DNA from 3 places in the Mesorhizobium sp. M1E.F.Ca.ET.063.01.1.1 genome. Region 3 is predicted to be linked to each of the others. Evidence: riboswitches for the same ligand, from Rfam matches in the RefSeq annotation. Region 3 holds a riboswitch; each other region holds the start of a gene.
The links. A riboswitch is a leader RNA that binds a small molecule or an ion and turns the genes downstream of it on or off. The one in region 3 is predicted to bind S-adenosylmethionine.
Positions count from the first base shown of each region.

Region 1 (7,525 bases), on a different contig from region 3:
AAAGCACTTCGTTCCGCAAGTCGCCGGGCACGCGAAAGGCGAGGCCGATGCAGGAGCCGCCTCGGTCGAGGCCCAGCACCAGGCCCGGTCTTTCACGCGTGCCGCGATGCACGAAGGAATAGACGCAAAGCGACCGGCGATAGCCGTAAAGACGGGCGCGCCGCGTCTCGACATGTGCGAATCCCGGCCGCCAGATCAGCGACCCATAGCCAAAAACCCAAAAATCGCCCATATCGCCAAGCCTGATCGCACTCGAGTGACGACATCGCACCAGTAAGGTGCTTCTTCTGTCCCCGCTGTTGTGCGTGGAATTAACAGCCCGCTCGCTGCACGAGGGGTAACGAGAGCCGCAGCATGACGTCAAGTGACGAGCGATCGCGCAAACCTCGCCGCCGGCTGTTCTGGCTTGCCGCGTTCATCCTGGTGCTGTTCGCGCTCTACAGCGCCGGCTGGTTCTACCTCGCCGGCCGGGTCAAGACCGAGGCCGACCAGGCATCGGCTAAACTCGAGGCCAAAGGCATCGCCGCCGGCTGCGCCAACCTTGCCGTCAGCGGTTATCCGCTGAGCTTCACTGTCTCCTGCGACAGCCTGGCCTATCAGGATGACGCCAAGAACATCGCCGCCTCCACCGGCAACTTCAATGCCGTCGCCCAGATCACGCAGCCATTGTCGCCGGCGGCCGATGTCAGGGGACCACTCAGAACCTTGGCGCCAGGCATGCCGCCGCTTTGGATCGACTGGGACAAGCTGCACGCGACGGTCAGGCTGTCCTGGCCCCTGCCCCGACGCGTTTCGCTGCAGGCCGAAGGATTGTCGGGCCAGACCGACCCGGCAGATGATTCCGATCCGGCCGAGCTGTTCTATGCGGCAAGGGCCGCCGGGCAGTTGGAACCCAAGGGCCAGGATGTGACCTATACCGGCAGTTTCGCCGATCTCGAGATCGACGCCGACGCGATCGGCGGGCGAGCGCTGCCGGCGCTTGACGGCGGCGGCGAGGCGACAGTGAAGAATGGCGTCGCGCTGATCGCGGCGCCGCCGAAAAGCCTGCGCGGCCAGTCGGTCGACATCGCCAAGCTCGACCTGTCGTCGGGGACGGCGCGCCTGACGGTGTCCGGGCCAATCTCTGTCGACGCCGAAGGCCTGATCGACGCTAATCTCACGATCAAGCTCAAGGACCCCAAGGCGGTGGCGGCCATCCTTGCCGGCGCCATTCCCGAGCATAAAAGCGAGATCGAGCAGGGCTTTGCCGGCATTGCCATGCTCGGCAGCGAGCCGTCCATGCCGCTCAAGGTCGTCAAGGGCAAGGCTTCGCTCGGCTTCATCCCGCTCGGCAAGATCAAGCCGGTCGATTAAGGACTGCAATGGCGGGCCCGGTCAAACTGCTCAGCGTCGGCGCATTCACCCTCGACACGATCCTGCGCGTCGACCAGCTTCCCACGCATCAGGGCAAGTTCATCGCCAGCGACGGCGTCCAGATCGCCTCCGGCATGGCGACGAGCGCCGCCTGCGCCGCGCATCGCCTCGGCGCCCACGTGTCGCTTTGGGCGAGCGCGGGAGACGATGCAGTCGGCGACCGGTTGATTGCCGAGATCGAGGCGGAAGGCGTCGACTGTAGCCTGGTCCGCCGCGTCGCCGGCGCGCGCTCGGCGCTGGCCGCGATCCTGGTCGATGCCCATGGCGAGCGCATGATCGTGCCGTTCTACGACGGACAAGCTCAGGCCGACCCAAACACGCTGCCGCTTGCCGATCTTTCCGCCTTCGACGCCGTGCTGGTGGATGTGCGCTGGCCGGGCGCCGCCGCACTTGCCTTGACGGCAGCCCGGGACGCGGGTTGTCCGGCGATCCTCGACGCCGATACAGCACCGGTCGAGGTGCTGGAGCGGCTCTTACCTTTAGCCTCGCATATCGTCGCCTCGGAACCTGCGGCGCGCATCGTCTGCGGCCACGCGCTCGACCCGGAAAGCGCCTGCGCCGATCTTGCTTCGCGCACCGACGCCTTTGTCGCGGTGACCGGAGGCGCTGCCGGAACCTGGTGGCATGACCGGGAAAGCGGCCGCGTCCGACATGTCGAGGCGCCGAAGGTCAAGGCTGTCGACACGCTGGCCGCCGGCGACGTCTTCCACGGTGCTTTTGCCGTCGGCCTTGCCGAAGCGATGCCGCCCGAAAAGGCGCTGCGCTTTGCCAGCGCCGCCGCCGCGCTCAAATGCCTGCGTTTCGGCGGCCGGCTCGGCGCCCCTGACCGGGCCGAAACGCTGGCGATGATGGCGGCCCACCGGCCGCCAGCGCAACAGAGCCGTGAAGGCTGCTGAGATTCAGGTTTTGATGTCGGGGTGCTCGACCGCCTGGCGTCCGAAATCCGGCACGTCGATGTCCTGGCCGGCCTCGATGATCGAGCGGCGGATGGCGCGCGTGCGGGTGAAGAGGTCGAACAGTTTTTCGCCGTCGCCCCAGCGGATCGCCCGCTGCAGCGAGGCCAGATCCTCCGAGAAGCGCGCCAGCATCTCCAGGATCGCGTCCTTGTTGTGCAGGCACACGTCGCGCCACATGGTCGGGTCGGAGGCCGCCAGACGGGTGAAGTCGCGGAAGCCGGAAGCGGAATATTTGATGACTTCCGTCTTGGTCACCGATTCCAGGTCGTCGGCGGTGCCGACGATGTTGTAGGCGATGATGTGCGGCAGATGCGAGACGATGGCCAAGGTCATGTCGTGATGCTGCGGGTCCATCGTGTCGATGTTGGAGCCGCAGCGCCGCCAGAACTCCGACAGCTTCTCCAGCGCCTCCGGGTCGGTGCCCGGCAGCGGCGTGAAGATGCACCAGCGGTTGTCGAAAAGATCGGCGAAGCCGGCATCCGGCCCCGATTTTTCCGTGCCGGCCAGCGGATGGCCGGGGATGAAATGCACGCCCTCCGGCACATGCGGCTCGATCTGCGCGATCACCGAGGCCTTGGTCGAGCCGACGTCGGTGAGGATCGCGCCCTTCTTCAGTGCCGGCGCGATCTCGGCGGCGACCGCGCCGGACGATCCGACCGGCACCGAGACGATGACGAGATCGGCGTCGCGCGCCGCTTCCTTGGCCTCGGTCGTGTAGGAATCGCCGAGACCGAGTTCCTCGGCTCGCTTGAGGGTCGACTTGCTGCGCGTCGCGATGGCGATATGGCGCCCCAGGCCCTCGCGCCGGATGACGCGGGCGAGCGACGAGCCGATCAGGCCGATGCCGACCAGCGCTATTCTTTCGAACATCGGTGATGTCATGGTGCTCTAGCTTTTCAGGAAAGTCGTCAGCGCTTCGACGACGCCGCGGTTGGCCTCTTCGGTGCCGATGCTCATGCGCAGCGCGTTGGGAAAGCCGTAGCCGGTGACGCGGCGCAGGATATAGCCGCGCGCGCTCAGATAGTCGTCCGCGGCCGCCGCCGAATGCCTCTTGTCGTCGGGAAAATGGATCAGCACGAAATTGCCGACGCTGGGCGTCACGCGCAGCCCGAGCAGGGTCACCTGTTCGCTGACCCAGGCCAGCCATTTCTCGTTGTGTGCCACGCTGCGCTCGACATGGGCGCGGTCACGGATCGCCGCGATCCCCGCCTCGATCGCGGTCGCGTTGACGTTGAAGGGACCGCGCACCCGATTGATCGCGTCGACGATATGCGCCGGCCCATACATCCAGCCGATGCGCGCGCCGCCGAGGCCGAGCTTGGAGAAGGTGCGGGTCATGACGACGTTCTCGGAACTGCCCGCCAGCTCGATGCCGGCTTCGTAGTCGTTGCGCCGCACATATTCGGCATAGGCCGCGTCGAGCACCAGAAGCACGTTCTTCGGCAGCGCCGCGTGCAGCCGGCGCACCTCCTGGAACGGCACATAGGTGCCGGTCGGATTGTTGGGGTTGGCAAGGAATACGATTTTCGTACGCGGCGTGACGGCGGCCAGGATCGCGTTGACGTCGGCGCGCTCGTCGGTTTCCTTGACCGCCACCGGCTTGGCGCCCGCCGCCTGGATGTAGATCTTGTAGACCATGAAGGCATGTTCGGTGAACACGGCTTCGTCTCCGGGCGCCAGATATGTCTGCGCCAGGAGGCCCAGGATCTCGTCGGAGCCGTTCGAGCAAATGATGTTTGCCGGGTTGAGGCCATGCACCTCGGCGATCGCCTCGCGCAGCCGGCGGGCGGAGCCGTCGGGATAGACGTCGAGCTTCGCCGCCACCTCGCGCGCGGCCTCGATCGCCTTCGGCGAGGGCCCGAGCGGATTCTCGTTGGACGACAGCTTGTAGACCTTCGTCACGCCGGCGGGCGCGGTGCTCTTTCCCGGCACATAGGCCTCGATGTCCATGATACCCGCGCGGGGCGTCGGACGTGGCTGATCCTGCTTCATGTCACAAATCCGTCGAGAAGGCCTTATTCTGGGCCGCAGCGGGAATACAGGCCGTGACTGGCAATGTCGAGAGGTCTGCCGCATGTCGCCCAAAAGTGTGCAGCGGTTCTGAGACAACGACATGCATCAAAAACAAAGGCTTAAAGCGTAGCGCGTGTATCCGTTTCAGCGCGATGCGCTTTTAGCCAAGTACCGGCGTCAATCGTCGCGGCTGACAACCCGGGCTTTGCGCGCCTGCTGGAGTTGCAGGATTCCACGGCGCAGTTGGTCGAACAAAGCCGGCGGTAGCATTCCATAGGCATAGCTGCCATCGGAACGCTGTCGAACATCATAGCCGGGCCAAAGGAAACGGTTCAATTCATCAAGGCGCAGCCAATGCCGGCCGCCGTCGAGGCCAAGGGTCCGACATACCGCCGGCGGAATCTCGATCGATGCGGAACTATCGGATGGCGGGCGATGCGTAATCGGTGCCACTATCGTGCGGATGTGACCATCCGCCTCACGGGGCGTGGCGACAACGATCGCGCAAGGGCGATCCTTAGCACCTTCGACATCGCCACGGTCGTGTTCAGTGCTCCAAAGAAAACTATAGCGAATGACGAGACCCGGCCTTGGAACCGGCAGCGTCACTTCGGCTCCACGCCATATTCGGCAGTCTCGATGGAGGCGATCGTGTCCTCATCCAACTCGCCCACGATCAGGATTTCGCGCTCGCGGCGCTTCAGCAATTCGTAGTGCTCGAATTCGGCGGCAGAGAGATACGCCCCGACAATCCGGCCATGACTGGTCACATTGATGACCTTCTTGGCGATGGCTTCGTCCTGATACTTCGCGAAATTTCGGGCGAAATCGCTCGCTGGAACTGCGGTGTTGCGTGGCATGTCTGCCTCCATCTGATGCCAGAGAGCGGTCAAGCGACCGAAATAGATCGTGCAGATAGCCGCTAACCTATTATATGTAATCTGCGCAAATTACGCAAGATTGGCGCGCCATACCGCTGCCGTTGACGTTCGTATTCCGCAGACGTAGAAGAGCAATGAACTTCCGTGGTGATTTGGCCGGTCGGCTTGCAGCCACGTTAAACAATTCGCTAAAGGGCCGTTTGCAACCTGTAACCGGCTTTGCGAAGGCAAGCCGGTTTTTTGTTGTCCGCTGCCGGCCGGACACCGCATCTGTGAAGTCGATGCGGACTGGATGGGGAATGGGATGGCCGCTCAGCGCGCTGCAAGGACCAACAACGAGGCCGACCATCCGTCGAGCCCGGTTTTGCAGCTCGGCCCCGACAAGCCGCTGAAGCTCGATGCGGGCACGGTGCTGTCGCCCTTCCAGATCGCTTACCAGACCTACGGCACGCTCAACGACGCCCGTTCCAACGCCATCCTCGTCTGCCACGCGCTGACCGGCGACCAGCATGTCGCCAACACCAATCCGGTGACCGGCAAGCCGGGCTGGTGGGAGGTGCTGATCGGTCCCGGCAAGATCATCGACACCAACCGTTTTTTCGTCATCTGCTCCAACGTCATCGGCGGCTGCCTCGGCTCCACCGGCCCCGCCTCGACCGATCCGGCGACAGGCAGGCCTTATGGCCTCGACCTGCCGATCATCACCATCCGCGACATGGTGCGCGCGCAGCTCATGCTGGTCGACCATTTCGGCATCGAGAAGCTGTTTTGCGTGCTTGGCGGCTCGATGGGCGGCATGCAGGTGCTGGAATGGGCCGCCAGCCATTCGGAGCGCGTGTTCTCGGCGCTGCCGATCGCCACCGGCGCCCGCCATTCCTCGCAGAACATCGCCTTCCACGAGGTCGGGCGGCAGGCGGTCATGGCCGATCCGGACTGGCACGGCGGCAAATATCTCGATTTCGGCAGGCGCCCGGAAAAGGGGCTCGCCGTGGCGCGCATGGCGGCGCATATCACTTACCTCTCGGAAGCAGCGCTGCATCGCAAATTCGGCCGCAACCTGCAGGACCGCGAGGCGCTGACCTTCGGTTTCGACGCCGATTTCCAGATCGAAAGCTATCTGCGCCATCAGGGCATGACCTTCGTCGATCGTTTCGACGCCAACTCCTATCTCTATCTGACCCGCGCGATGGACTATTTCGACCTCGCCGCCGACCATGGCGGGCGCCTGGCCGATGCCTTCGGCGGCACCAAGACACGCTTTTGTCTTGTGTCCTTCACAAGCGACTGGCTGTTCCCGACGGGAGAGAGCCGCTCGGTCGTCCATGCGCTCAATGCTGCCGGCGCCTCCGTCTCCTTCGTCGAGATCGAGACCGATCGCGGCCACGACGCCTTCCTGCTCGACGAGCCGGAACTGTTCGCGGCCATCCACGGCTTCATTGCCTCCGCAGCCCGCGCCAGGGGGCTCAGCCTGTGAGCGGCTCGCGATCCCTGATGCATCTCACCCAAAAGTGCGCAGCGGTTTTGGGAGAGCGACATGCATCAAAACAAAGATCGGAAGTGTGCCCATGAGCGTCAACCGCGCCCAGCGCGTCGATCTCGACGTCGTCAGCAATCTCATTCCGCCGAATTCGCGCGTCCTCGATGTCGGCTCGGGCGACGGCGTGCTTCTGGAGCTGTTGCAGGAGACCAAGCAGGTCGACGGCCGCGGCATGGAACTGTCGCAGCGCGGCGTCAATGAATGCGTGGCGCGCGGCCTCAGCGTCATCCAGGGCGATGCCGACAAGGATCTCGGATTCTACCCCGACAAGGGCTTCGATTTCGTCGTGCTGTCGCAGACCCTGCAGGCGACCCGCAATCCAAAGCTGGTGCTCGACGAGCTGCTCCGGATCGGCAACCGCGCCATCGTCTCCTTCCCCAATTTCGGCCACTGGCGGGTGCGCTTCTCGCTGCTGATCAAGGGCCGGATGCCGGTCACCAAGGACCTGCCCTATTCCTGGTACGACACGCCGAACATCCACTTCTGCACCATCCGCGACTTCGTCAATCTGTGCGAGGAGCTTGGCGCTACCGTCGAGAAGGCGACCGCGCTCGACGCCAACGGCCAGAAGATCGGTCTGTCGATGCCCTGGTGGTTCTGGAACTTCTTCGGCCAGCAAGCGGTGTTTTTGTTGAGGCGATAGGCTCATCGTTGACGGCGGGGCCCAGAGCCTTATAGCGATATGGCTCAGGCAAACTGATTGCGCAACGATGGTCGACAAACGT
Region 1 is NZ_RZSC01000054.1:2,273-9,797, reverse strand. It holds gene EOA29_RS07190 (gamma-glutamylcyclotransferase) at 1-232, opposite strand, end outside; gene EOA29_RS07185 (DUF2125 domain-containing protein) at 355-1,353, shown strand; gene EOA29_RS07180 (sugar kinase) at 1,362-2,309, shown strand; gene EOA29_RS07175 (prephenate/arogenate dehydrogenase family protein) at 2,313-3,251, opposite strand; gene hisC (histidinol-phosphate transaminase) at 3,258-4,361, opposite strand; gene EOA29_RS07165 (hypothetical protein) at 4,560-4,991, opposite strand; gene EOA29_RS07160 (hypothetical protein) at 4,988-5,242, opposite strand; SAM riboswitch at 5,398-5,475, shown strand; gene EOA29_RS07155 (homoserine O-acetyltransferase) at 5,568-6,737, shown strand; gene metW (methionine biosynthesis protein MetW) at 6,829-7,443, shown strand; gene EOA29_RS07140 (glycosyltransferase family 2 protein) at 7,511-7,525, shown strand, end outside.
Region 1: linked by a shared signal. The riboswitch ahead of EOA29_RS07155 (homoserine O-acetyltransferase) and the one ahead of EOA29_RS10550 (hypothetical protein) in region 3 are both predicted to bind S-adenosylmethionine.

Region 2 (7,525 bases), on a different contig from region 3:
CGCCTTGGCGGTGCCGATCCACTTGTGGCTTTCCTTGGCTTCGATCGGCAGCGCCTGGTAGTCATCCGCCTTCTCTGCCTCGCGCCGCCAGATCGTGGCGCCTGCAAGGCCAAGGACCGAGCCGTCCACGGCATCCACGGCCAACGCCGGATGCACGAACAGCCCGATATCGGTGCCATTGCCGACACGACCGAGGCCGCGCTTGCGCGAAGCCTTGGCTTCATAGTTGATCTCGCTGCTGTCCTCGATGATCAGCACGTGGCGGCCGGCGGCCAGTTCGGCGGTTCGCGCCGCCGCCGTGCGGATGATCTCTTGCGTGCTCACGTGGCGATTGCGAAACAGGCGTGTGAATGCGACCTTCTCGGCGCGCGTGTCGGCCAGCCGGCGCATGCCCGTGCTGACACGCGCAAACATGCGCTCCAGAACCATGCTCCCCTTTTTTGCAGGCGCAGGTCGCCGAAGTAGCCAAGCAACGAAGCCATCGTCGAAACCTCCAGAATCAACAATGGCGGCTACAGAATCACATACAATTCAACCGCTTCAAGCCATTTTCCGACGGCGCCTCTTCACGCTTGACCACAGCACGAAGCAAATGTGTGCGCACGCTAGCCCCTTGTGGGAGAAGGTGGATTGGCGCGTAAGCGCCGAGACGGATGAGGGGTGTTCCAGCGAAGCGAAGCGTTGGCGTTCCCTGGAACACCCCTCATCCGACCTCGCTTCGCGAGGCCACCTTCCACAGGGGGGAGAAGGTAAGGCGCGCGGCAGCTTCAACCTCAATAAATATCGAAGTCGAAATACTTGGCCTGGATCTTCTTGTAGGTGCCGTCTGCGACGATGGCGTCGATCGCCGCGTTCAGCCTGTCGCGCAGTGCCGTGTCCTCCAGGCGCACGGCGATGCCGGCCTCGGTCTCGGTGCCCTTGACGTCGCCGACCAGCTTGCAGCAGCCGTCGCTCGCCTTCTTCAGCCAGTCGACTAGCACGAACTTGTCCGAGATGACGGCGTCGAGGCGGCCATTCTGGAGATCGGTGATCGCCTCCTCCTGGGTCGGGTAGAGCTTGGCCTCAGCGCCGGCCTTGCCATAGGCGTCCTGGGCATAGTCGGCCTGGGTGGTCGAGGCCTGGGCGCCGACCGTCTTGCCGGCCAATGCGGCCGGATCGGTGGATGTGAGAGGGCTGTCCTTCGGGGCAACCAGCGCAAGCGGCGTGGTGTAGTATTTGTGGGTGAAGGCGACCTGCTTCTTGCGCTCCTCGGTGATGCTCATCGAGGCGATGATGGCGTCGAACTTCTTGGCCTGCAGCGCCGGAATGATGCCGTCCCAGTCCTGGGTGACGATCTCGCATTCGACCTTCATCTGCGCGCAGAGCGCATTGGCGATGTCGATGTCGAAGCCCTCGACCTTGCCGTCAGGGGTGATGGTGTTGAACGGCGGATAGGCGCCCTCGGTGCCGATCTTGATCTTTTCCGCTGCGATCGCGGAACCGGCGCCAAGCGCCAGCACGGCGGCCGCCGCTGCCGATACGATCCATCTGGATATCTGCATTTTCGTTCTCCCTCAGTCAGGTTCTGGAGCCGGTGAAGCGCAGCCAAGCATGGCGCGCGAGGCTGAGCAAGCACAGCCTGATCGCAGCGCGGATCAGCGCGCCGCGCGAAAATGCTTGGAGAGCTTCAGCCCCTGCGCCTGGTAGTTGGAGCCGAGATCGCTGCCGTAGAGCGCCCGCGGCCGCTTCAGCATGTGCTCGTAGACCAGGCGCCCGACGATCTGGCCGTGATCGAGGATGAACGGCACCTCGTGGCTGCGCACTTCGAGCACTGCCCGGCTGCCGCTGCCGCCGGCGGCGGAATGGCCGAAGCCCGGGTCGAAGAAGCCAGCATAGTGGACGCGGAACTCGCCAACCAGCGGATCGAAAGGCGTCATCTCGGCGGCATAGAGCGGCGGCACATGCACCGCTTCCCGGCTGACCAGGATGTAGAATTCGTCCGGGTCGAGGACCAGCTCGCCGGCGCCGCTCTTGTAGATCGGCTCCCAGAAATCGACGACGTCCTGCGCGGCGCGTTTGTCGACATCGACGAGGCCGGTGTGATGCTTGCCGCGATAGCCGACCAGACCGTCCTTGTCGCCGTCGAGGTCGATGGAGAGCGCGATGCCGCCGCCGGAAATGTTGGGCGGCTCGGTGGCGACCAGCATCTCGGCCCGGTGAAGCTCGCGCAGTTCTTTCTCCGACAGCACCGCGTTGCCGATGCGGAAGCGGATCTGCGACAGGCGCGAGCCGGCGCGCACGACGATCGGGAAAGTGCGCGGGCTGACCTCGAGATAGAGCGGGCCATGGTAACCGGCGGCGATCTTGTCGAACTCATGGCCGCGGTCGGTCATGACGCGCGTGAAAATGTCCAGCCGTCCGGTCGAGCTCTTCGGGTTGGCCGAAGCGGACACTTGCGCCGGCAGCGCCAGGCTTTCGAGCAGCGGCACGATGTAGACGCAGCCTGTTTCCAGCACCGCGCCCTCTGCGAGGCTGAACTCATGCAGCTTCAGCCGGTCGAGCTTGTCGGCCACCAGATGATCGGGGCCGGGCAGGAAGGAGGCGCGCACGCGGAAGGCCGTGTCGCCCAGCCTGAGATCGAGGCTGGCAGGCTGGATCTGGTTGGTGTCGAGCGCGCGCGGCGACTTCAGCGCACCCGATTGGAACAGCGCCGCGATGTCCTGGTCCGGAAGAATGCCTGTCTGCCGCAAGGTCTGGCTCCGATCGAAGGCCGGGCAAGTGCGTGGTTCTTTTGCAGGCTCTTGCCGCAAAACCGCAAACGGTCTGCGGTATCTGCCTGGTACAAACCTCTTAATCAAGCCGGCAATTGACGCAAGCGCGGCGCGGGTCTAAAGGGTCGTTATCCCGTGGTGATTTGGCCGGTCGGCTTGCAGCCACGTTAAACAAGTCGCTAAAGGACCGTTGGCCGCAAGGCCGTATGGACCGGTTGCGACATCGCGGCCGGTTTTTTTTGTGTTTGGACTGTTCTTTGCGAGTGGAATTAGGGCGATGAGCAAAACGCGCGATTGGAAACCTCAGACGGCACTCGTGCATGGCGGGACGCTGCGTTCCGGCTTCGGCGAGACCGCCGAGGCGATGTATCTCACCCAGGGCTATGTCTATGAAACGGCCCAGGCGGCCGAAGCCCGTTTCAAGGGCGAGGAGCCCGGCTTCATCTATTCGCGCTACGCCAACCCGACGGTCGACATGTTCGAGAAGCGCATGTGCGCGCTGGAAGGCGCGGAAGACGCCCGCGCCACCGCCTCCGGCATGGCGGCGGTCAGCGCGGCGCTGCTGTGCAGCGTCAAGGCCGGCGACCACATCGTGGCGGCCCGCGCGCTGTTCGGCTCCTGCCGCTGGGTGGTCGAGACGCTGGCGCCCAGATACGGCATCGAAGCGACGCTGGTCGACGGCACCGACATCGCCAATTGGGAAAAGGCGGTCAGGCCGAACACCAAGCTGTTCTTCCTGGAAAGCCCGACCAATCCGACGCTGGAGGTGGTCGACATAGCCGCGGTCGCCGCTTTAGCCAATTCGATCGGCGCGCGGCTGGTCGTCGACAATGTCTTTGCAACGCCGCTGCAGCAGAAGCCCTTGCAGCTCGGCGCTCACATCGTCGTCTACTCGGCGACCAAGCATATCGACGGACAGGGCCGTTGTCTGGGCGGCGTCATCCTGTCGGACAAGAAGTGGATCGACGAGAACCTGCACGACTATTTCCGCCACACCGGCCCGAGCCTGTCGCCCTTCAACGCCTGGACGCTGCTCAAGGGCCTGGAGACGCTGCCGCTGCGTGTGCGCCAGCAGACCGAGAGCGCCGGCAAGATCGCCGATTTCCTGGCCGGCCGGCCGGAGATCGCCCGCGTCATCTATCCGGGGCGGGCCGACCATCCGCAGGCCGATATCGTCAAAAAGCAGATGTCGGGCGGCTCGACGCTGATCTGTCTCGACGTCAAGGGCGGCAAGCAGGCGGCCTTCGCGTTCCAGAACGCGCTCGACATCGTGCTGATCTCCAACAATCTCGGCGACGCCAAGAGCCTCATCACCCATCCGGCGACGACGACGCACAAGAACCTGAGCGACGAGGCGCGCGCCGAACTCGGCATCGGGCCTGGCACGCTCAGGCTGTCGGTCGGCCTCGAGGATACGGACGATCTGCTGGCCGACGTCGAACAGGCGCTGAAAGCGGCAAAGTAGCGGATTGCAGGCTGATGACGAGATCGCCTGGGCGCGGCTCAGGCGATCTCCTCCAGCTCGGTCATCGCCTTGGTGCGGATGGTCATGGCGTTGCCGCGCCACTCGACCGCGCCGCCCAGCCAGCCGCGCGCCCAGATGGCGGGAAGCATCAGGTCGCGCACGATCATCGCAGTGACGCTGCGCGGCGACAGGTACCAGCCCTTGGACCAGGCGAGCAGGCATTCCGGCACATAGGCGATCGCCAGCACGCAAAGCGCCGCGGTGGGGAGGCTGACACCGGCGCTTGCCGCCGCGACCAGCGCGAAAATCAGCGGCACAACCACGCCGGTCAGGACTTCGGGCGCGAAGAACAGCGGGAAGGTGACTCGGCGCAGCCGCGCCCAGCGCGCCTGGCGCGACCAGATTTCGGCAAGCCGGCGCTGGCCGAGCGGCTGCTCGAAGGGCGAGGCGACGAGATTGACGCGCAGTCCCAGGCCGTTGATCAGCTTGGTCGCGGCCGCGTCCTCGGCGATCTCGGCGGCCAAAGCCTGGATACCGCCATTTGCGTCGAGCATCGGCTTGTTCCACAGCATGCTCTTGCCCTGCGCGAAGCCAAGGCCAAGCGCTTCGCCGGCGTACTGCCAGCGCGCCTGCAGCGTGTTGAGGAAGGCGCATTCGACTTCGGCCCAGAAGCCGTCCGGCCGCGAGCCGATCGGCGTCGAGCAGACGAGTCCGGTATCTGGCCGCCAGGCCGCCATCAGATGCTGGACATAGTCTTTGGGCATCAGCACGTTGGAATCGGCAAGGACCACCCAATCGTGCCGGGCCGCCTGCCAGCCCTTGACGCAGTTGTTGAGCTTGGGGTTGGCGCTGATCCTGTCATCGCCGACGAACAGCCGCGCCGGGACTTTGGGATGACGCCCTATGGCGGCATTGATCAGCTTGACCACGGGGTCTTCTACGTTGGCGACGCAGAAGATCAGCTCATAGCGCGGCCAGTCGAGCGAAAAGGCGCGCTCGAGCGTCTCCTCGGTGAACGGCTCGACGCCGCGTGACGGCACGACGATGGAGACCGGCGGCTGCTTGCCGGCGGGCGTAGGGATGACGCGAGGCGCCTTCAGCCGCGACGAGGCGAGCAGGATGCTGGCGAGATTGGAGAAAAGAAGGGCTGACGAGGCAAAGGCGGCTGCGAAACTCAGTTCCATGGAGATCTTGTCACTCCGGACAGGCCGCCCGCGGCCGTTTCATCAGTCGACAGCGCGCGGCCGAGTCGCTCGCACGGTTTGCGCACACCAACATTGTCATGTGTCACTTAAATGACATTGTTTATCTGCACGTGCGTCGGAAGGTCGGCAGGTCAGACGGCGCTTCGTTGCTAAAACCGCGGAGAGCGACAAATTATTTCCTGCCGCGGCAACCGGAGTGGCCCATGTATCGCGCCGTGACGCGCAACATCGAAGTGCAGGTCAGGCCGTTCTATCTGGAGGATCGTTCCGATCCGGCCGAGAACCGCTATGTGTGGGGCTATCAGGTAACGATCGACAACCGGTCGAACGAGTTCGTGCAGCTTCTGTCGCGCTACTGGCACATCACCGACGGGCGCGGCCGCGTCGAGGAAGTGCGCGGCGCGGGCGTCGTCGGCGACCAGCCGGAGCTCAACCCCGGCGACAGCTATCAGTACACGTCGGGATGCCCGCTCTCGACGCCATCCGGCATCATGGTCGGCCACTACACGATGCGCAACGGGCGCGGCGAGACGTTCGATGTCGCCATCCCCGCCTTCTCCCTCGACATGCCTGGGACAAGGCGTACGGTGAACTAGGGCAGTCGGGCGATTGGCGAAATCCTCCGCGACGGCATCTTTCTCCCCGTCACTATACGGGGAGAAATGCCTGGCAGGGCAATGAGGGGCAGCGCCAAGCTTTTGAGATTTTCTTTCGAACAGAGCGAGGGGCGCTGGTACGGCCAATGCAGGCGCCGCCCCTCATCCGCCTGCCGGCACCTTCTCCCCGTATTGTGACGGGGAGAAGGAAGGGCATTCACTCGGCCGCGAAATCCGCCGGATCGAAGTCGTACTGCGTCGAGCAGAACTCGCAGGCGACGTGGATACCGCCATCCTCGGTGCTTTGCTCTATCTCCTCGGCCGAAAAGCCTTCGAGGATGCCGCGGATCTTGTCGCGCGAGCAGGAGCACTGGTCGGCGACAGGAACGCTGCGGAAGACGCGCACGCCGTGCTCGTGGAACAGCCGGTAGAGCAGCCGTTCGGCGCCCACCGTAGGGTCGATCAGCTCCGTCGGCTCGATGGTGCCGAGCAGCGCCAGCAATTCCTGCCAGGAATTGTCGGCCGGCTCGTGCGCCACGTCGCGCGGATCGCCGTCGCCGCCCGAAATGTCGGGCACGCGCATGCGCTCCGGGGACTGCGGCAGGAACTGCGCCAGGATGCCGCCGGCGCGCCATTGCTCGCGCGCGCCGCCGGGGCCCGGCGTCACCAGCTTGGCCACCGACATCCTCAGATCGGTCGGGATCTGCTCCGACTGGCGGAAATAGGTGCGCGCGGCGTCTTCGAGCGATGTGCCGTCGAGCTGGACGATGCCCTGATAGCGCTGCGTGTGCGCGCCCTGATCGATGGTCAGCGCCAACACGCCATTGCCGAGCAGTTTCTCCTGCGAGATCTCGCCTGAGGCGGCCAGCGCCTGCAGCCGGTCTGCGTCGAAACGCGCATAGGCGCGCAGCGCATCCGGCGTGGTGAAGTCCGCCACCAGCATGTCGACCGGCCCGTCGGTGCGGGTCTGCAGGATGAACTTGCCCTCGAACTTCAGCGAGGTGCCGAGCAGCACGGTCAGCACGCAAGCTTCAGCCAAGAGGCGAGCGACCGGCTCGGGATAGTCGTGGCGACTCAAAATCGCGTCGAGCATCGGCCCGAGCTGCACGGTGCGGCCGCGCACGTCCAGCGGCGCGACCTCGTAGGGGACGACATGGTCGTCGCCGGCATAGCCGAATTCACCGAGTCTGGGTTGATGTTCAGCCAAAGGACGGGTTTCCAACATGACAAAGCTCCAGGGCGCGGCCATGCCGCCCCACGGGCCGCATGCGTCCAAGCGCGTTCGATTTCAGTGATGGCCCGCAAATAGGCATCACGTATCCCCAGATCAAGTTGGCCCGGATCAAGCCAGCCCCGGTCAAGCGCCCAGGCACCAGGCCAGCACCGCCTTCTGGGCGTGCAGCCGGTTCTCGGCCTCGTCGAACACCACCGAATGCGGTCCGTCGATCACCTCGTCGGTGACCTCCTCGCCGCGATGCGCCGGCAGGCAATGCATGAAGAGCGCGTCGG
Region 2 is NZ_RZSC01000026.1:6,043-13,567, reverse strand. It holds gene EOA29_RS04420 (IS4 family transposase) at 1-414, opposite strand, end outside; gene EOA29_RS04415 (ABC transporter substrate-binding protein) at 774-1,541, opposite strand; gene EOA29_RS04410 (2'-deoxycytidine 5'-triphosphate deaminase) at 1,635-2,729, opposite strand; SAM riboswitch at 2,876-2,953, shown strand; gene EOA29_RS04405 (O-succinylhomoserine sulfhydrylase) at 3,028-4,215, shown strand; gene EOA29_RS04400 (ceramide glucosyltransferase) at 4,254-5,399, opposite strand; gene apaG (Co2+/Mg2+ efflux protein ApaG) at 5,624-6,016, shown strand; gene EOA29_RS04390 (Hsp33 family molecular chaperone) at 6,234-7,265, opposite strand; gene argF (ornithine carbamoyltransferase) at 7,374-7,525, opposite strand, start outside.
Region 2: linked by a shared signal. The riboswitch ahead of EOA29_RS04405 (O-succinylhomoserine sulfhydrylase) and the one ahead of EOA29_RS10550 (hypothetical protein) in region 3 are both predicted to bind S-adenosylmethionine.

Region 3 (7,525 bases):
CGGTAGATCCTGTTCGTTGGTGGAGGAATACAGGGACGAAAGTGCCGCCATCCAGCTTTGAGCCAACATCCGCAAGCTGATACCTTCGGCCTCGCTGCATTTCCCGAGGGTAATACCGGAAACGGGCGGGTCGGGTGCAAACAACGCCTCAACTGATCTCGCGGCCAGATCCTCCTTCAAGCACACGCCGGCCAACTCGATGACCCTCAAAACGGTGTCGGCATCGTCGCCATAGAAGCACCGCAACTTCTCGGGGGCGTTTGCCAGTTCGACGTGAAAGCCAGTGGCATTGGCGGCAGCCACCCCCACGACAAATCGCTCATATGACCCTGAAATCGGTTCGAGCAGGATGGGCGCCCAATGAGCACGGACGCTTTGCCCGAGCAATGGAAAGTGGCTTGTGTCCAGTCGAAGGCTCATAGCATCACCGGCACGTTCAGGGCTTTGCTGGCATGGAAAGTGATCTTAGCACTACGCTGCGCCAGAAACTGTTTCAGCGCCTCGACATAATCCATCGGCATAAGGTCCGCCACACGACTGGACTTCGCAGATTCTGCTGCATCGAAACCGGAAAGCGCAGCCTCTACGGCCTGCGCCTCGGCGCGCCGATCGTGCTTCTGCTCCAAGGTCAGGAATGGTGTCATCCATTCGGACAACCGGCTGGCAAATTCCTTAGCGGGGTCCAGATCGCCTGGTCCCCATGCAGGGCCGGTGAAACAATGCCCGTGATCGATCAGCCAAGCATCTCCTGGGTTGCCAAATAGAAGGTTGCCGTGATGCCGGTCGATGTTGGCGATCCATGCGTCGAACGCATACAGTTTTCCCAAATCCGCCCATTTGGAAATCTGGTCGATGATTGCTTGCTGCCCTTGTGGTGTCGATGTGCGCAGGCGAAACGTGACATTCGGCACCTTCACATCGGTGCTGACAAAGACCAACCGGGAATCGTCAGGGAGCCTCGGGGCCTTGGCGACGGACAAGACGCCGGGGCGCACCAGCCCCAAGAAACTATCCGGGATCGGTAAGCCGACATGGCGCGCCAAGCAGAATGCCAGCAATTCGTTGCAAAGCTGGATCAGATCGAGGTCCTTGATGATTGCCTGCTTAATAACGTCGCCCTCAAGCAGGACCTGTCCGCGAAAAGTCTCGTTGACGTTGCCTTCCTTGAATCCTAACGCGCCAAGCAACACGGTCGCAAACTTGATTTCTGCCATGCATCCCCCCAACGAAGGATTTTGATCCTATCGTCAGGGCGCAGCTAAACCGCAAAGGTGCGGTGTGGCAATTGAAATTCGTCAGGTCGCCTGCCGACGAGCAGGTGGCAGGCTGGGGCGCCTCCGCGAATGAGGCGTCCGACGGGATTGGTCGCCTACGGTGGTTGCGGTCGCTCTTGAAGACGCCTTTATCGGAGGATGATCATCACAAGAAGCGCAGCTATGGCGATCAGCGCCCATAGTATGTGTTGCAGGCGGTGGTCGAGCGAGGCGACGCTTTGTTCCAGGGAAATATGCGCTTCGTCCGGATCGGATGGTTGGTAGCGGTATTCGACGAGCGCCGGCTTATTGCCGAACACGGTAATTCCGTCGAGCCGAGCGCGAGCGTAATGTTTGCCCTCGCTCAGCAAAAGCCCGTATTCGCTTTGGCCAGGCCCTGAAAGCGCTGCGGAAACTTCGCCCTCAAACAACTCGCAAAGCAGGGTTAGTTGGATCGACGCCGCTCGGCTGACGATGTTCACAAGCTTGTCGAACACTACTTCATCTACAAGCAGGGCTATCAAGAGGGAGTGTTCCTCCGGGAAATGATTTATGCGACCGGGCTCGCCCTCCATCAGCCCGCCGTCCGGGACTTTTGGACCCCTGCCTCCGGCACTAAAGATACCGTCTGTCAGGGTGGCGTTTCTCTTGCCGCCGATCTCGTCCCTGGTGGTTGGGCAGATCGAGCCACTCTTGAATTCGGAAAACGTCTCGACTGCGCCGCTCTCCATCGTGAAGACGGTGATCCTCTCGTCGAAAGTTCCGTCGAACTCGATCCTGGACCTGCTGTCGTAGCCACGCGATGCAGTGGTCTCGTCTAAATCTTTTTTCCAGTCGAAAGAGTTGATGACCTGCACACTGGTCAGCGTGACGCGGAGGCGCTTCGGTAGGCATTTTCGAACGAATGGTCGGCTTCCGTCGCCTTTTTCCTCTTCCTGGATGTTGAAATTGTCGAGGAGTGTCCACTTCGGGCTGTCGTCGTATTCGCTGTAACGCTTTGTGATTTTGTTCGCGCTCTTTCCGAAGATCATGGTCCCGCTCCCGTGCACACGCAACATAGAAACGACTCGCGTTGCCGTAACATTTCGTATTACTTGTTCGGTATTGGAACAACCACAAAGGTTTGAGCATGAGGCGCTCGCTTTGTGCAATATGCAGGCATCCTGTCCGAATTCCGCCGCTCTTTTTTGTGGCGGCGGTTTCGTGGCCGATCCTGTTTGCGAGCGCTTGGGCGCAGGACCTCGAGCAGGAGTTTAATCGTCAGCAGTTCAGTGAGTGGGCAGGCATCATCTTCATGTGCGTGCCAGATGATGATAGCGACGCCATGCAGAAACAGCTTTGCGCCAGCGCGTCCGCCGAGGCACGCCTGCTGGCCGCAAGTGCGAAGATCCCGTTCCAAGATCTGAGTGGTGAACCCTGGGGCCGAGTTTCATTCAAGGTGAAACAAACCCGCTCCATCATCCTTGAAACGACGATCCGGGCTGCACGCGGCACACCGAGCGCAATCTATATGAGGCTTGAGGCCACCTCCTTCTATTCCAATGCCGTCGAGCAAGGCGGTCGAGAAGGCACGCTCGACGTCAAGCCACGAGCCGGCGATCTGGTGCTTTGGGACAAAGATGTAATCGGGGCCGGGGGGTCCGAAACCGAGCTCGTGCAGGGTATGTCCAATGCATTTGCAACGAACATAAAAGAGTTCTTCGGCCTGTTCATCGAGAGCCGCAATTAGGATGCATATAACCTCCCATTACCCGGCGACTTACCCGGCTGCCGTAGACGTCGCCAGAGCGAGGCCGGTCGACGCTCAGCACCTTCCCCTCGGCCAGCCGCTTGACCTCAGCGAGGCTGTGCCACCAGGCATCAGGCCGTTCCCTGCTCGGGTGCCGCCACATCGGAGTGAGAGCCGCCTGCCCTGCATCCTGCTTGTCCCGTGACCATGCCCTGAGACCCCTCCAAATCACTATAGATCAAACGGGTCCTTCTTCGGCGCTGGATCGCCAACTCCAGTGAAAGGGTCTTTGGGTTGAGAGTTGCGGTTCGCGCCCAAGGAGGCATCAACCGCATTTTGGCATGCTCCCATCTCCCTCAGAGCAGCATTCGAGCCCCGAAGACTAAGGTTAAGAACCTGCCGACCGTTGAAAAAGACACGCAAAGAGTGTTTCCGCATCAGTTGCTCAACGAAGCCCGGCTCATTGGTGCCGATGGCGAGAGCCGGCAGTGTGCCAAACCTCATTCCTGTAGCTGGTGATCGCCAGCCAGCTTCATTGTCGACCTGCAGGATTAGATCGTAGCCCTTCCCTTCTTCAATTGATGTCCAATTTAAGTTACCAATTGCAAGGTAAAGGGCCGCACTTGAACCCGGTTGCAGAAAGCCAAAGCGGAAAATAGTGTAGTCCTCATAAAGAGTGGTTACGAAGCATTGAAATTGGATGGAACGATCAACGTATACGCTCCAATTTCCAACGTTCTTCCAGAGGGCCGTTTCCACCTCAGCAGCACGAACTTGTGCTGAGGTGATCATTGCAGCCAAACAAGTCACAAGAAAACGCAATCGCATCGCCATCGCCAACTCCCGCCACCCGGCTCTGCTGCTTGTTCTACCAATTGCAAAGCCCTTCAACGAACCATTTGGTTTGCAGATTTATATCGGCGAGGCTTGTTCAGGTCGTTAGCTTCGCATCCAAAAACTTGTCGCGAGGTACATATATTCAGAGAAGGAAAGAGGTCAGGGGTCCCAAGCCAGGGGCCCCAATTCGCATGGCCCCCGGTCTCCGGGAAACCCGCCGCGTTGGGGCAATGGCAGTTGCCCTGCCTTCAGCCCCTCTTCTTGACCATGCCTAGGATGAGCGCGTTGTGCGCCGCGATCCGTGCTCCGGTCACCGCCGGATGCACATCGCCCTCGAACCGGACACACCGCATACACAGGCGCGCCGCCGCCTCGTTCGACACCGTGGTCATCCAGCCGCAATAACGGCACCTGTAAGGCTCGATTGGCTCCTGCGGGCCACCCTCAGCCATCTGCGCGTTGTCGGTCGGCGCGGGGTCGTCGTCGATCATGCCGGACATTCCCTCAAATCCCTTCTGCAAGGCGGATCGGGAGCTGCAGATCGATCAGCCGAGCCTGCAGGAGGGAAAGCGTGAGTTTGTCCCTTGCATCGACCCACCGGCTGTCGCCGTTGGCGGCGTCACCGTCGCGGAACACCAAATGCGGGTCATCGGTCCCGCGCACGAGTCTTGGACCAAGATCGAGCTTCGTCAGCAGGCGGTAGGCCCTTGCGCACGGACCTTTCTCAAGATCGAAGCGGGTTTCCCAGAACCACCCGTCAACCGGGTCATCGTAGTCCTTTGGGCCGATCCCATACTCCTCCCAGATGGCGTGAATTTCGGGTTCTGTCCGGTATCCGACGCTTTCTCTGGTGAAGAACTCGCGCCAGGTCGGCGGCGGCGGGCAGAAGCCCCACGGACCGATTGTGAGCAGGTAGCCCTGCTCTCCGCCGTCATACCAATACATCGTCTCGGCCACCGCCACCGGTTTGGCGAGCAGGGGTTGTGCCGTCCGGCGAACGAAGGATTGAGCGTCCTTTGCGAATGCAGCCGTGAGCAGGCCGCCCGCCCCGATCAGAAAACCTCGCCTCGTCAACACGAAAAAAGCCCTCCATGGTTTCACACGTATCTGGAGGGCTGGCGACCTACTGTTGCCTGTTGAGGGCCACATCGTCATGCCACCGTTGCCGGTCAAGGCTGGTTGGCGGGGCCGAGGCCCTCTCTGGATGCAGGGCTTGGTCTAACAAAGCGATTGTACTTCGGCAAGCTTTCTCCTCGTGGTGGAGGCCGGAGGCATCGACGGCAACATCAGCCGCCCCGCTGCGGCGATCTCATACGCTGGCATTCCTGGTGGTCAAAACTCTATCGGCTGGCTGCCGCCAATGGCCGAGATGGGTGGTGAGCTGTCGCCCGCTGGGACCAGCACGAATGACGGCCATGCGCCAGATGCAGCCATTCCGACATAGCGTAGCTTGACCGTGCGCTGCCCACTTATCTTGATATTGCCGGGGCTCGCCTATCCAGTCTGGTGGGCGGGCAACGCGCTCGTCGCTCACAGAGGTGTGCGGTGAAACAGGTCGAGATTGCAGTTCAACAGGATCCGTGAGACTCTTCAAAAAGCCGCACGAAAATAGCGTGCGAAAAACAAGGCGCCCCGACATCTTCAGCGGGCATCCTAGCACATCACAGGTCGTGCCCCTGATTGTCGGGCTGCTTAACCCGCCCAGGGAGGACGACAATGACTATACGGCCAGACCCGACTTTCCACGCGACTGCCAAGCTCGCGATGCAGGCGCCCGTCGAAAGCTTTGCCTACACTTTGATGTTGAGCGCCGACTTCTCCCAGCCTGATGGACTAGCAATAGTTGACGTTAACCCGCAGTCAAAGGACTACGGCAAGGTCGTCCATAGCGTGATCATGCCGAACAAGGGCGACGAGTTTCACCATTTCGGCTGGAACGCCTGCTCTTCGGCCCTTTCGCCGCTGAACGGTCACCCGTTTCTCGAGCGCCGCTTTCTGATCATTCCCGGCATGCGATCCTCGCGCATCTACGTGATAGACACCAAGGGCGGACCGACCAAGGCCAAGATCCACAAGGTCATCGAGCCGGAAGAAGTGTTTGCCAAGACCGGATACTCCAGGCCTCATACGATTCACTGCGGTCCGGAAGGTATTTATGTCTCGACGCTCGGCGGCGGCGGCCCTGACGGCACCGACGGACCTCCCGGCATCTTTGTCATGGATTGCCAGACGTTCGATGTCCTCGGGCGCTATGAGATCGATCGCGGGCCACAGGACAAGCAGTATGATTTCTGGTGGAACCTGCCACGCGACTACATGGTGTCGAGCGAGTGGGCACTTCCGCCGCAGTTCGAGAAGGGCATTGTCCCGGAAGATCTCCTGTCGAACAAATACGGACACCGGGTGCATTTCTGGAATTTGCGTGAACGCAGGAACGTGCAGACCATTGATCTGGGAGCTAATCACCAGATGGCACTGGAAGTCCGCCCGGCCCATGACCCGGTAAAGGAATACGGTTTCATCGGAGTGGTCGTTGACACGACAAACCTCGAGGGATCGATCTGGACATGGTGGCGCGAGGACGGCAAATTCCATTGCGAAAAGACGGCGACCATTCCGCCCGAGGCAGCCGCGAAGGATGACCTGCCGCCGCTTCTGCAGGGCTTCGAGGCGGTCCCGCCGCTGGTAACCGACATCGACCTGTCGCTCGACGACCGCTTCCTCTACGTATCCTGCTGGGGCACCGGCGAGATGCGCCAATATGATGTGACTGATCCGATGAAGCCCAGGCTTGCAGGGTCCGTCCATATTGGCGGCATCACGCGCAAGACCAGGCATCCCGGCGGCGGCGATTACAGGGGCGGACCACAGATGGTCGAGATCAGCCGCGACGGCAAACGCATTTACTGGACCAACTCGCTCTATTCGACCTGGGACGACCAGTTCTATCCCGGGGGCATCCCGGCAGCCATGGTTAAGGCCGATGTCGGCGAGAACGGTGGCATCACTCTGGACAAGGACTTTTATGTCGAGTTCCCCGAGGGGTATCGCGCGCACCAGATTCGTCTGGAAGGCGGCGATTGCTCGACGGATTCATTCTGCTATCCGTCGGTGTGACCGACGGCTCGGGCAAATGAAGCGATGAGCGATTGGACTACGGCCGGTCTCTGGCTGGCCGTCATCGCCAGCGGCATCTATCACGGCGTCAATCCCGGCATGGGGTGGCCGTTGGCCGTCTCGGCCGGACTGTTTGACAGACGTGCCGGCGCGTTGCTCCGGGCGCTCGGCCTTCTGGCAGCGGGGCACTTTGCGGCAATGATCGGCATCCTGCTGCCCTTCGGCGCGATGCTGACGCTGATTGTCTGGGAACGACAGATCCGCATCGCGGCGGGGTTGACCGTGATTGCAGCCGGGATCTTTCTCCTGATCAACCGGCGCCACCCGCGTGTCCTTGCCCGTATCCCGCCGGCGCAATTGGCCTTGTGGTCCTTCGCGGCCGCCACCGCGCACGGCGCCGGGCTGATGCTCGTGCCGATCTATCTGGGCCTGTGCCAGGCCGGGCAACCCGAGGTTGGACACCAGGCGGCTGCGACGCTGATGACCGGCAATCTAATCACCGCCGCCAGCGTCTCCGTGGTCCACACGGCCGCCATGATTGCGAGCGGCGGCGTCATCGCCGTTGCCGTCTATCGATGGCTCGGACCCA
Region 3 is NZ_RZSC01000098.1:253-7,777, reverse strand. It holds gene EOA29_RS10580 (hypothetical protein) at 1-303, opposite strand, end outside; gene EOA29_RS10575 (HipA family kinase) at 417-1,214, opposite strand; gene EOA29_RS10570 (hypothetical protein) at 1,403-2,284, opposite strand; gene EOA29_RS10565 (hypothetical protein) at 2,383-2,982, shown strand; gene EOA29_RS10560 (hypothetical protein) at 3,214-3,816, opposite strand; gene EOA29_RS10555 (hypothetical protein) at 4,068-4,310, opposite strand; gene EOA29_RS10550 (hypothetical protein) at 4,324-4,896, opposite strand; SAM-I-IV-variant riboswitch at 4,935-5,032, opposite strand; gene EOA29_RS10545 (selenium-binding protein SBP56-related protein) at 5,536-6,936, shown strand; gene EOA29_RS10540 (hypothetical protein) at 6,961-7,525, shown strand, end outside.